Linked DNA regions of Haloferula helveola. The protein of the gene in region 2 binds, or shares a complex with, the protein of the main gene of each other region. Links are inferred from orthologs where the notes say so. Each region holds a gene or a part of one and is shown on either strand. Other genes may lie near its edges. The genes, in order: nuoB and HAHE_RS19395.

Region 1 (6,301 bases), 990 kb from region 2 along the record:
GAATCAGCGGCGGACCGCGAGGTTACGGGTGAAGATCGGGTTCTCGAGCTGGTCGAGGTCGAGCCGGTCCCGGATGTAGGTGTACGATGAGTTCGGCACCGAGAAGAATTCCGCAGCGAAGGCGATGTAGGCCTCCGGATAACCGTCGGCTCCCGCTCCGGAGGCGGTGTCACCATCGCCCGGCGTCGGATCGCTGATCGTGCCCGCCGTACCCTTGCGGAGCTCACCGCCATCAAAGACGAGTTGGGTCAACCTTGCCGTGAAAACACGCCCTTCGAGGGCCTTGAGGTCTTCCTGAAGCTCTGCCGAGTCACGGCGGCGCACGACGGGTTGGACGATGAAGTCCTGACCGGCAACGCCGTCACCCTTGTAAGGCTCCATGGTGCCGTCGGACCGGATGGATCCAGGATTTCCACGGTATTGGTAAATCAACAGCGCTTTGCTGGAGTCGGCGGATTCCTCGATCCACTGGTAGGCCTTCTCGAAGCCGGTATCGAAGTCGTCGGTGTCGTCCGAGCGCAGGGTCACGAGTTCCCGTTCCAGCGCGTAGGCGAGCCGGTCGGCTTCCTGGACACTGATCGCCTTGCGAATGCCTTGGGCAGCGGGCGCGAACACCGCGAGGAAGGCCGTCAGGAGCAATGCGAGCACACCGATCGCGATGACCGTTTCCATCAGGGTGAAACCACCCCGGTTCTTCAGCTGAGGGATACGCATAATAAGTTAGAAGGTTTGGGGGTCGGAGTTGCCGATGATCTGGGTCGGGTCACGGAACACCGAGGTTGAACCGTTGCGCCAAATGACGAAGCCCGCAAAATCCCGCCTGCCTTCGCTGGTGGTCTTCGGATCCTGCCCCATCGCCCGGGCGCCGCTTCCGATCACGAAGCTCGGCCCGGTGTAGTTGCTGCCCGAGAGGCCCGTGGTGCAGATGCCCTCGGAGTTGAACTCGTAGTAAAGATACTTGCCGTCGTAGAAGCCGCCGGCGCCCGTCAGGTTCATTTCCTCGAGCGAGCCACCGGCACCATCGTGGTCGGGGCGGCTGAAGGTGCGGCTGAAGAACACCTTGTCCGGAAGTGTGTAGGCCCGGCTGGAGAGCTTCCAATCGCCGGTCGGCTTGCCGTCGTCATCAAGTTCCTCATAAGCGATCGCAATTCGACGCAGATAGGACTCGGAAGTCGCATCATCAATATCGATGAGGATCCGGGTATTGGTCCCTTTTCCGACCGCTACCGAACGGGCTTCATCAAACAGCGCCTCGGTCGCGGCGATCGCGGTCGAAACCCCCTTGCCACCGCTGCCGCGCAGCGCGACCGAACCGATGGTCAGGAGAATGCTGATGATCAGAATCACGACCAAAAGCTCCACCAATGTGAAGCCTTTGCGCGAAAGGTGAGGTTTGATGTCCATGAACGTTGGGTTTAGGGAAATTGAGCTCATTTATTGGGCGCAAGCAAGCGGGAATGTGATTACATCGCGATTACGTGCATCCCCTTATTTTCGATAGTGTCCTTGATTCGGGCCGCTCATCCAAGCCCAAGCTGAGCGAACCATATCCCGCACGTCTTTGTGCGCTGCCTCCCAGCCGAGGACGTCTTTGGCCAATTGGGGATCCGCAAGCAATTGCGGCGGATCACCCTCCCGTCGAGGGCCGTATTTCACCGGCACTTCTTTTCCGGTGACCTCTTCGACCGCCTCGATGATTTCCTTCACGGAAACCCCGACGCCGGTTCCCAGATTGCAGCGGACCGAGTCACCGCCATCGGCAAGATAGGAAAGGGCTTTGGCATGGGCATCGGCCAGATCGGCGACGTGGATGTAGTCCCGGATGCAGGTCCCGTCGGGCGTCGGGTAGTCGGTCCCGAAGACGTCGACATGGGAGATTTCACCGGTCACGGCCATCAGCACGCGGGGAATCAGGTGGGTTTCCGGGTCGTGATCCTCCCCGATGCTGCCGTCATCCGCGGCACCGCTCGCATTGAAATACCGGAGGCAGGCGCTCTTAAGGCCCCATGCCTGCTCGCAGTCGCGCAGCACCCACTCGAGCATCAGCTTGCTTCTGCCGTAGGGATTGATCGGGTCCTGCGGATTGCTCTCGGTGATCGGAATCGCCGCCGGGACCCCATAAGTTGCGCAGGTCGAAGAGAAGACGAAATTCTTGCAGCCCCGGTCCTGCATCACCTCCAGCAAGGTGAGAGGCTCCGCCGTATTGTTGCGGTAGTATTTGAGTGGATTGGTAACCGACTCACCGACGTAGGCGTAAGCGGCGAAGTGGACGACAGCTTGGAAACCGTGCTCGTCGAACAGCCGCTCAAGCAGCGCCCGGTCTCCGATTTCACCGACCACCAACTCCACGGATTCGTCGACAATCGCGTCGTGATGCCCGAAGACGAGGTTGTCGAGCACCACGATCCGGAATCCCTGCGACGCGAGCAGGCGAACGGTGTGGGAGCCGATGTAGCCGGCACCGCCGGTAACAAGTATGGACGCTGACATCAGATTCGGGGATTTTGCTGCGGCGAGCAAACGGACCGCCTTCCAGCCTGTCAACCCCGCCCAGCGGGGATGACCCGCGAATTTCGTTGAATATCCGCCACATCCGAACCGTCCCATTGACCGAAATGAAACGACTTTTCCAAATCGCCCTCGTGGCGGCAGGCGCCGGGCTCTTCAGCTCCTGCTACTACGACCCCTACTCCAGCGGCTACGGCTACGCCGACTCCTACGGCTACAGCGGCGGCGGCACGGCTTTCATCCACACCAGCAGCGACAACTGGTTCTATGACTCGAAGGTGCGCTGCTACTACGACCGCAGCCGCAGCGCCTACTACGACCCTTGGCTGGGAGGCTACTATCCGAGCGGCTATTGCCCCCAGCCCGTCTACCATGTCCCCCACCCCTACGGATGGAGCGGTCACGGCACCTGCCCTCCTCCGAGGAATGTCCGCTACAACCAGATCGATCGCTACAAGGACCGGATCGCTTTGCTGAAGGCGCGCAACTACCAATGGGCGGAAAAGGTCCGGCTGAACCAAGCCGTAGCATCCGCCAACTGGCAGAATGCCCGCGCCCGTGCCGCGTCGAACTTCCAAGTCGCGAAGGCCAACCAGCAGATCCGCAACCAGCAGCTGCGGAACGCCTACAGCCGGGCCAACCGGGGCAACAACTACCAAGGACAAACGGTGGCGCCGGGCCGGTTCTCGCCCCAGGTCACGCAACCGAAGCCTCCGCAGAACTACAACCAGCGTACGCGCCAGAACTACAATCCGCCGCAGAACAACAACGTCCAGCGGTCAGGCTACAACAAGCCGGTGAACAGCGCCGTGCAGGCCCAGAAGCAGCGGAATGAGCAACTTCGCAACGCGATGTCGAACGCCCGCCAGCAGCAGGCCCAAGCTTATCAGAAGCAGAAAGAGGCTCTGCAGAACTGGAACCAGAAGCGGAAGAACCGCTGATCAGGCTCCCTCCCGGCGTCTTCGATCACGCTGGAGTTTTTCAAGGGTGACCCGCGGCCTCAAGGTCCAGCGGGCACCCAGAAAGCCTGCCATTCCTCCTCCGAAATGGCAGGCATGCGAGGCACCGAACAGGGATCCCCGCGCCCATGTGTCGGCGTGTTCGCCCCAAGTGCCGAGCAACGGAACACCAAGGGCGGGATTCATGATCGCCAGCAGTCCTGCCGAGAGCAGCAGCCCGTAGCCCAGGCTTTGACCGGACAACGGCACCGGCCACATCTTCGAGCCCGGCGAGACTCCGGTCAGCCACAGCATCGCCGCGACCGCGGCACCTGAAGCGCCGACGAGACAGGGCGCCGATTCGCCGGCCCCTCCGAGCACCAGATGCATGGCACCGCCGGCCAACAACCCGGCCAGCAGCACCCGCCACCACAATCCGAAGCCTCCGATCCGCTCAATCCGGGTCCCCACCGCCAGCAGCACCGCGACATTCAAACCGAGGTGCAACCAGCCCCCGTGGAGGAAGCCATGGGTGGCGAGCTGCCAGATCTGACCTCTGAGGATGCCGGCACGGCTCAGCCCGAAATCCTGGTAGATAGCGGGCACGCCATCGACGCCACCGAGCATCGCGATCCCGAGCTGGATCCCGGTTAGCACGAGCACCAGCAGCAGCGTCGCCTTCGCGGCCAACACATCGTCCCCGAGTTCCCGCCATCTGGACACACGTCCGCTCATGAAGTCGGGACGGTGCATGGCTCGGAGGCTTTCGAAAACCGGGAAATCAGTCGATCTCGCGCGAGCGTGGCTCGCGGCTGACCGGATCCCCGCTTCCCGGGGACGTCACAAACGGCCCGCCTTCCAGTGGCGCGACTCCGGTGAAGGCGACGTCCGGCATCTCGCTCGGGCGACCGGCCAATGGGAAATCCTTGCGCAAGGGATGGAACGGGTAGCCCTCCCACATGAGGATGCGACGCAGATCCGGATGATCCGCGAAACGGATGCCCATCATGTCGTAGACCTCACGCTCGTGCCACTCGGCTCCGTCCCAGAGTTTCACCGCGGTCGGAACTTCCTGGTCCTCGCCCACCTTGGCGCGGATGCGCAGATGCTTGGAATCATCGGTCGTCGCCAGCTCGTAAACCATCTCGAAGCGCGGGTCCTCTCCGAAGTGGTCGAGGCTCGAGATATCGAGCAGGAAGTCGTAGCCGAGATCGTTCTTCGCGGTCGCCAGCACTTCGGCCAGGGCCGACAGTTCGACCACCACGGTGTGCTCGCCCCGGAACTCGACGGTCTCGACGACCTTGTCGCCGAACTTCTCCTTCAGGGATTCGGAATCTTTGACGGCCGACATCGGATTCAGGAGGAAAGATCTTCGAAGAATTCCTTTTTCTGCTCCTCGATGGCCTTCACGCCCTCGACCTTGGCCTGAACCTTCATCAGTCCCTCGATCAGAGCCTCGGGACGCGGAGGGCAGCCGGAAATGTAAACGTCGACCGGGATAAGGCGGTCGATCCCCTGCAGCACCGCATAGCTGCGATACATGCCGCCACTCGACGCGCACGCGCCCATCGCGATGCACCACTTCGGCTCCGGCATCTGGTCCCAGATCCGCTTCACCGCGAGCGCCATCTTGTAGGTCACCGTGCCCGCCACAATCATCACGTCGGCCTGACGCGGCGAGAATCGCATCACCTCCATCCCGAAACGCGACAGGTCGAAGCGCGAGCAGGCCGAGGCCATCATTTCGATCGCGCAACAGGCCAAGCCCATCGGCATCGGCCACATCGAGTTCTTCCGCATCCAGTTGATGGCGGCATCGACGCGCGTGAAAATCACGTTGCCCTCGATCTTGGAGTCGTAGGCCGCGTGGGCGAGCTGACTGTTGTCGGAAACCATGGCTGCGGGGCGACATTGCCCCGCCCCCAGCGGACCCTCAAGCGGTTTGTGAAAGTTTTCACAAGCTCCCCAAGATTGCCAAATGCCGCTTCCGGCCCTATCACCCCCGCCCGCCCATGAACCGCATCGATGCCACTTTCGCCCGCCTGCGCTCCGAGGGGAAAAAGGCCTTTGTCGCCTACGTCGCCGCCGGCGACCCGTCCTTCGACGCCTCGCTGGAGGTCGTCCGCGCACTCGCCGACGCCGGCGCCGACGTGATCGAGCTCGGCGTGCCGTTTTCCGACCCGCTGGCCGATGGCATCGTCAACCAACTCGCCGCCGACCGCGCCCTGAAGTCCGGCATGAGCACGCCACGCGTCCTCGACCTGATCCGCGAGTTCCGGAAGACCCACGACACGCCCATCGTGCTCTTCACTTACCTCAACCCGGTCTTCACCTACGGCTACGAGAAGTTCCACACCGATGCCGCCGCGGCCGGGGCCGACGGCATCCTGCTGCTCGACCTGCCGCCCGACGAGGCCGCGCAGAACACCGAACTCGCCCGCGGTGAGGGTCTCCGGCACATCCGCCTGATCGCTCCGACCACCCCGGACGAACGGGTCACGCTTCTCGCCGACGGCTCGGAGGGATTCATCTACGCGCTCTCCCGCACCGGCGTCACCGGCGCCCATGGAGCACCGTCCGATCAGATCGCCGACCAGGTCGCCCGGATCACCGCCCACACCGAAACGCCGGTCTGCGTCGGCTTCGGAATCACGACTCCCGAGCAGGCCGCCATGGTTGCGAAAGCCGGCGACGGGGTGATCGTCGGCTCGGCCATCGTCAAACAGATTGAACTTCACCCCGACCGCGCCGCCGAGGCGGTCCGTGAATTCGTCGCACCCTTGATCGATGCCACTCACGGTGCGTAATCCTTCGCCCTGCAACTCCCAGCTCCCATGCTACTGCACTTCTACAAG
Region 2 (4,551 bases):
GAGGCCCCCGACGATCGGCACGACTTTCGGCGTCCGCTTCTCCTCGGTCTTGAGATCAAGGAGCATGATGATGAACAGGAACAGCACCATGATCGCACCGGCGTAGACGAGGATCTGGATGATCCCGACGAAGTAGGCGTTGAGGCCGATGAAGAGGCCGGCGAGGCCGACGAACGAGGCGACCATCGAAAGCGCGGCCGCCACCGGGTTGCGCAGCGAGATCACGGCGAGCCCGCCGACGAGCATCAGCACCGCGAAGAACCAGAATAGGGCGAGGGGCATCGTGACAGGTTACTTGAGCTCGTTCCACTTGTTCACGAGGCCGACGCGCTTGCCGCCGATCTCGTACAGGCGCTCCTTGTCGTGCACCATCTGCTCCCGGCTCAGGCCGGTGATCGCGTAATCCTTGCGAAGGTAAATGGCCTGCTCGGGGCAGACTTCCTCGCACATGCCGCAGTAGATGCAGCGGATCATGTCGATCTCGAATTCCTTCGGCCGCTTCTCGACCTTCGCCCAAGGATCATCCGAGGGAATCTCGCCCGGCGTGATCTTGATCGCCTTGGGCGGGCAAATGAACTCGCAGAGCTGGCAGGAAACGCAGCGCTCGCGATCCTGCTCGTCGGTCACCAGCGCCGGAGCGCCACGGTAATACTCCGGCAGCTGGTCGTCCCACTTCTGCTCGGGATACTGCATGGTGGCACCGAGTCCGGACGACTTCAGCTCGTCGCTTCCGCGGGTCTTGCCACGCAGCGAGTCAAAGGCGTGCTTCATGGTGATCAGGAAACCCTTGAAGATGGCTCCCAGATACAGCTTCTCGCCGGCGGCGAGATCGGGGCGTTTGAGTTTAACGACTGCCATGAAATTCGATCAGTTCTGGCCGAGCAGGCCGCGGTTCGGCTGGGCCTTCGGTTCGGACACCTTGAGAACCCAGATGAGGGCACCGCTGACGACGGCCAACAGGACCGCACCGATGATGGTGGTGAGAATCCCGAGACTCGGGGCGGCAATGACCAGAGCAGCGATGAACACGTTGATCAGGGCGGCTTCGAAGAAGATCACCCAGCCAAGGCGCATGAGCTGGTCATATCGGAAACGGGGGACCGTCCAGCGGACGAGGATGAAGAACAGAATGAAGGCGACCAGCTTCGTCAGGAAGACCCCCATGTGCACCAGGCCTGAGAACCAGAGCCAGTTGCCTTCGCCGTCCATCAGGAGCTTCTCATCGAGCGTGAATCCGAGCGACCAGCCACCGAGGAACATCGTCACGATCAGCGCCGAGCCGATGACCATCGCGGCGTATTCACCCATGAAGAACATCGCGAACTTCATCGAGGAGTACTCGGTGTGGTAGCCACCCACGAGCTCGGTCTCGCACTCGGGGAGGTCGAAGGGCATGCGGTTGGTTTCCGCGAAGATCGAAATGGTAAAGATCAGGAAGGCGACCGTCGCCGGAATCCAGAAGATCCATGCCGAGAAGTCACCGCCGTTATTCCAAGGAGCCGAGTCGCCCCAGAGCGGCAGCAGCAGCCAGCCGTTCAACGCCTGGTGCTCGACGATGTTCGACAGGTTGAGTTCTCCGTACCAGAGCAGCACCGGGATGATCGAGAGGCCGAGCGAGATCTCGTAGGAGATCATCTGCGCCGTCGAGCGCACCCCGCCGACGAAGGGATACTTCGAGTTGGAGGACCAACCGGCCAGTGTGATGCCGTAGACGGCCAGGGAGGATACCGCGAAGACGAAGAGCGGACCGACATCAAGATCGGCGATCACCATCTTGTACTGCTCGCCGTTGATCGTGATCGGCGAACCGAAGGGAACCACGCAGACGGTAACCAGCGATGGAATGATCGTGAGCGCCGGGGCCATCCAGTAGAAGGCCTTGCGCACATGGACCGGCGTGAAGTCCTCCTTGAGGAAGAGCTTGATGCCGTCGGCCACAGGCTGGACCAACCCGAACAGCGAGAAGTCCTTCTTCGCTCCGAACAGGGTAAGCGGAATCCCGACACGGTTCGGTCCCACACGGTCCTGGATGATCGCCGAAAACCGTCGCTCGAAGTAGACGGAAATCGGAACCAAGGGTAGCACGACCATGAAGGTCAGGCCGATGACCTTGGCGAGGATGATGATGATATCGGTAAGCAGGTCCATGCGTTCGCGATGGGGAAGGGGGTCAGCCGACGATCTCGCCCGCGGCCTTGCGGGCCTTCTCGTTCTCAAGCAGCGGGATCGTCACGCCGGTCTCGACGAGCGGCAGTCCGAGGTCGCCGATCTTCGACAGGTTCAAGCCCTCGAACTCGGTGATCGAGGCGGCCATGTCCTTGAAGATGTCCTCGATCAGGTGAGGGAAGTCTGGGCTCGTGGTGGCGACGCCATCGAGCAGGCCGATCATGTCACGCAGGATCTCCCAGTCGTCCCGCGCTTGGCCGTGCGGTTCGACCGCGCGGTTGAGGCGCTGGAGGCGACCGGTGACGTTGATCATCGAGCCACGCTTCTCGGCGAAGGCGGCACCCGGCAGAACGACGTCGCTGGCGCTGGCCGTGGGACCCGCGAGCAGCACGCTCGAAGCGAGGAACTCAAGCTTGCCAAGATCCTCATCGGTGAAGTCGGCCTCGGCGGTGAGTTCCTCACCGAGCACAAGCAGGCGCTTGATCTTTCCTTCCCGGATCGAGTCGCGGATTTCGCCGAGCCGGAAACCCGGATCCTCGCGACGCCAGACCACCCGCACGCCCTGCGTGTTCGGATTGCGGTCGGCGCTGATCAGCTTGCCGTCGCTTTCACCCATCCGCGGCACCACCGTGAGGTGCTCGGTGCCGAGCGAGTCGGCCAGGGCCTTGACCAGGAAAAGCTCCTCATTGGTCATCCGTGCCGAGGCGATGATCGCAAGCTCGGAAGCTTCACAGCCTTTCAGACCATCAACGGTCTTCCGGACCGCCTCGGACCAGTTCGCCGACACATGCTTTCCGTCCGCTTTGACCAGCGGCTCGGTGAGGCGTTCCGGCGAGTCGATGTAGTGGAAATTCAGGCGGTGTGAATCCGGCATCCAGCACGAGTTCACGTCGTCATTCTGGCGCGGCGTGATGCGGTAAACCGTCTCGCCGCGGGTCCAGACGGTGATATTGCAACCGGTGCCGCAGTTGACGTCGATCGTCTTGGTCTCCTTCAGGAACCAGACGCGCATCTGGAAGCGGAAATCATTGCTGGTCAGCGCGCCAACCGGGCAGATGTCGGCGGTGTTGAGCGAGTAGTTCGAATCCAGCTCGCGGCCCGGGTGGACCGTCAGGGTGGTGTAGGTGCCGCGCTGGGTGAAGCCGAGCACCGGATCATCGGCCACCTCGTCCATGAAGCGGATGCAGCGGCTGCACATGATGCATCGCTCGTCGTCCAGCCGGATCCGCGGACCGATATCCACGTTCTTCGGCTTCTTCACTTTCATGTCGACGAAGCGCGAGCTTCCGCGTCCGTGACCGACGGAAAACTCCTGCAGCCGGCATTCGCCCGCTTGGTCGCAGATCGGGCAATCGAGCGGGTGGTTGATGAGAAGAAACTCCATTACGCCCTCGCGGACGCTTTCGACCAGCTCGCCGCCGGTCCGGATGCCCATGTTCTCGGCGACCGTGTTCGCGCACGCGATCACCGGGCGGGGCATCCAACCGATCGGCTGGTAGCCGTCATCATCGTATGTCGGATCCTGCCCGGGCGTCGGCCGTGGCGGCATGCCCATCTGCACAAGGCACATCCGGCAGTTTCCCGGCGAACTGAGCTTCGGATGGTAGCAGTAGTGGGGGACTCCCACGTTGAACATCCGGCAAGCCTCGATCATCCGCGTTCCTTTCGGAACCTGGCGCCAAACGCCATCGATCTGCACATTGACGAGGCCCTTTTCGGCAGTGAGATCCTTGGGGAGCTTGGCTTCTGCGGTGGAGGCGTTTTCGCTCATGGGGCAGGGAAGGGCGGGCGGTGGAAATCTCCGCGCGCGGCGACTATGAAAAGCCCCCCGACGAGCCGCAAGTGCCCTTTGTGAAAAATTTCACAAAGTCGGGACATTTCTCCGGGAGGCCGGCGGGATAAGGAAAACGGCCGACCTCCGGAAGGGGGGTCGGCCGGGAAAATCGGGCCAATGGGGCCTCAGGCGCGGCTGACGTAGGAGCCGTCCTCGGTCTTGATGATCAGGCGCTCGCCGGGATTGATGAACAGCGGGGCCTGGACGACCAGACCGGTCTCCATCGTGACCGTCTTGTTCGAGTTGTTCGCCGAGTCGCCTTTCACGCCCTCGGGAGCCTCGGTGACCGTCATTTCCATCGATTGCGGCAATTCGATATCGGCCACCACGCCGTCGGCGAAGAGCAGGGTGTAGGTCTGGCCCTCGAGCAGGTAGTCCTTCACGCCTTCGATGATGTCCTCGTGCACGACGACGTCATCATAGGTCTCATTGTTGAGGAAATGGTGCCCGGCGGCGTCCTTGTAGGAGTATTCGTGCGGAATCCGCTCGAGCATCACGGACTCCATCGAGTCGTTGGACGTCAGGCGCAGGTTCGAGACCTTCTTGGTCGC

The links.
Region 1: the proteins of HAHE_RS19395 (region 2) and nuoB are in contact, whole or in part, in a crystal structure (PDB 6Y11), measured with the Thermus thermophilus proteins. The link is inferred for Haloferula helveola from one-to-one orthologs. Residues at the interface, in WP_096411122.1 of Thermus thermophilus: Arg36, Val44, Arg45, Met46, Gly47, Pro48, Asn49, Arg50, Val51, Leu57, Gln58, Ala61, Asp62, Ile64, Lys65, Ile67, Phe68, Lys69, Glu70, Ile72, Val74, Glu223, Ala224, Glu225, His233, Thr234, Glu235, Tyr236, Ser237, Trp241; in WP_096411117.1 of Thermus thermophilus: Arg16, Glu17, Gly18, Leu24, Leu27, Val28, Trp30, Gly31, Arg32, Asn34, Ser35, Trp37, Thr54, Asp55, Ala56, Asp59, Ala61, Arg62, Phe63, Gly64, Glu66, Val67, Phe68, Arg69, Ala70, Ser71, Arg73, Gln74, Ala75, Asp76.

What each region holds. Positions count from the first base shown.
Region 1 is NZ_AP024702.1:4,125,482-4,131,782, reverse strand. Bases 3,573-6,301 are described here. They hold nuoB (NADH-quinone oxidoreductase subunit NuoB), read right to left. Parts: upstream 5,343-6,301; coding sequence 4,803-5,342; downstream 3,573-4,802. Other genes in these bases: dapF (diaminopimelate epimerase), read left to right, coding at 6,281-6,301; trpA (tryptophan synthase subunit alpha), read left to right, coding at 5,459-6,253; HAHE_RS15575 (NADH-quinone oxidoreductase subunit C), read right to left, coding at 4,228-4,797; HAHE_RS15580 (rhomboid family intramembrane serine protease), read right to left, coding at 3,573-4,199. Outside these bases: HAHE_RS15600 (prepilin-type N-terminal cleavage/methylation domain-containing protein), read right to left, coding at 4-714; HAHE_RS15595 (prepilin-type N-terminal cleavage/methylation domain-containing protein), read right to left, coding at 721-1,404; UDP-glucose 4-epimerase GalE, read right to left, coding at 1,489-2,490; HAHE_RS15585 (hypothetical protein), read left to right, coding at 2,616-3,449; more of HAHE_RS15580, read right to left, coding at 3,450-3,572. UniProt on the Escherichia coli protein: NDH-1 shuttles electrons from NADH, via FMN and iron-sulfur (Fe-S) centers, to quinones in the respiratory chain. The immediate electron acceptor for the enzyme in this species is ubiquinone.
Region 2 is NZ_AP024702.1:5,112,395-5,116,945, reverse strand. Bases 9-2,928 are described here. They hold HAHE_RS19395 (complex I subunit 1 family protein), read right to left. Parts: upstream 2,149-2,928; coding sequence 868-2,148; downstream 9-867. Other genes in these bases: HAHE_RS19390 (molybdopterin-dependent oxidoreductase), read right to left, coding at 2,171-2,928; HAHE_RS19400 (NADH-quinone oxidoreductase subunit I), read right to left, coding at 292-858; HAHE_RS19405 (NADH-quinone oxidoreductase subunit J), read right to left, coding at 9-282. Outside these bases: more of HAHE_RS19405, read right to left, coding at 1-8; more of HAHE_RS19390, read right to left, coding at 2,929-3,937; HAHE_RS19385 (elongation factor P), read right to left, coding at 4,126-4,551. UniProt on the Escherichia coli protein: NDH-1 shuttles electrons from NADH, via FMN and iron-sulfur (Fe-S) centers, to quinones in the respiratory chain. The immediate electron acceptor for the enzyme in this species is believed to be ubiquinone.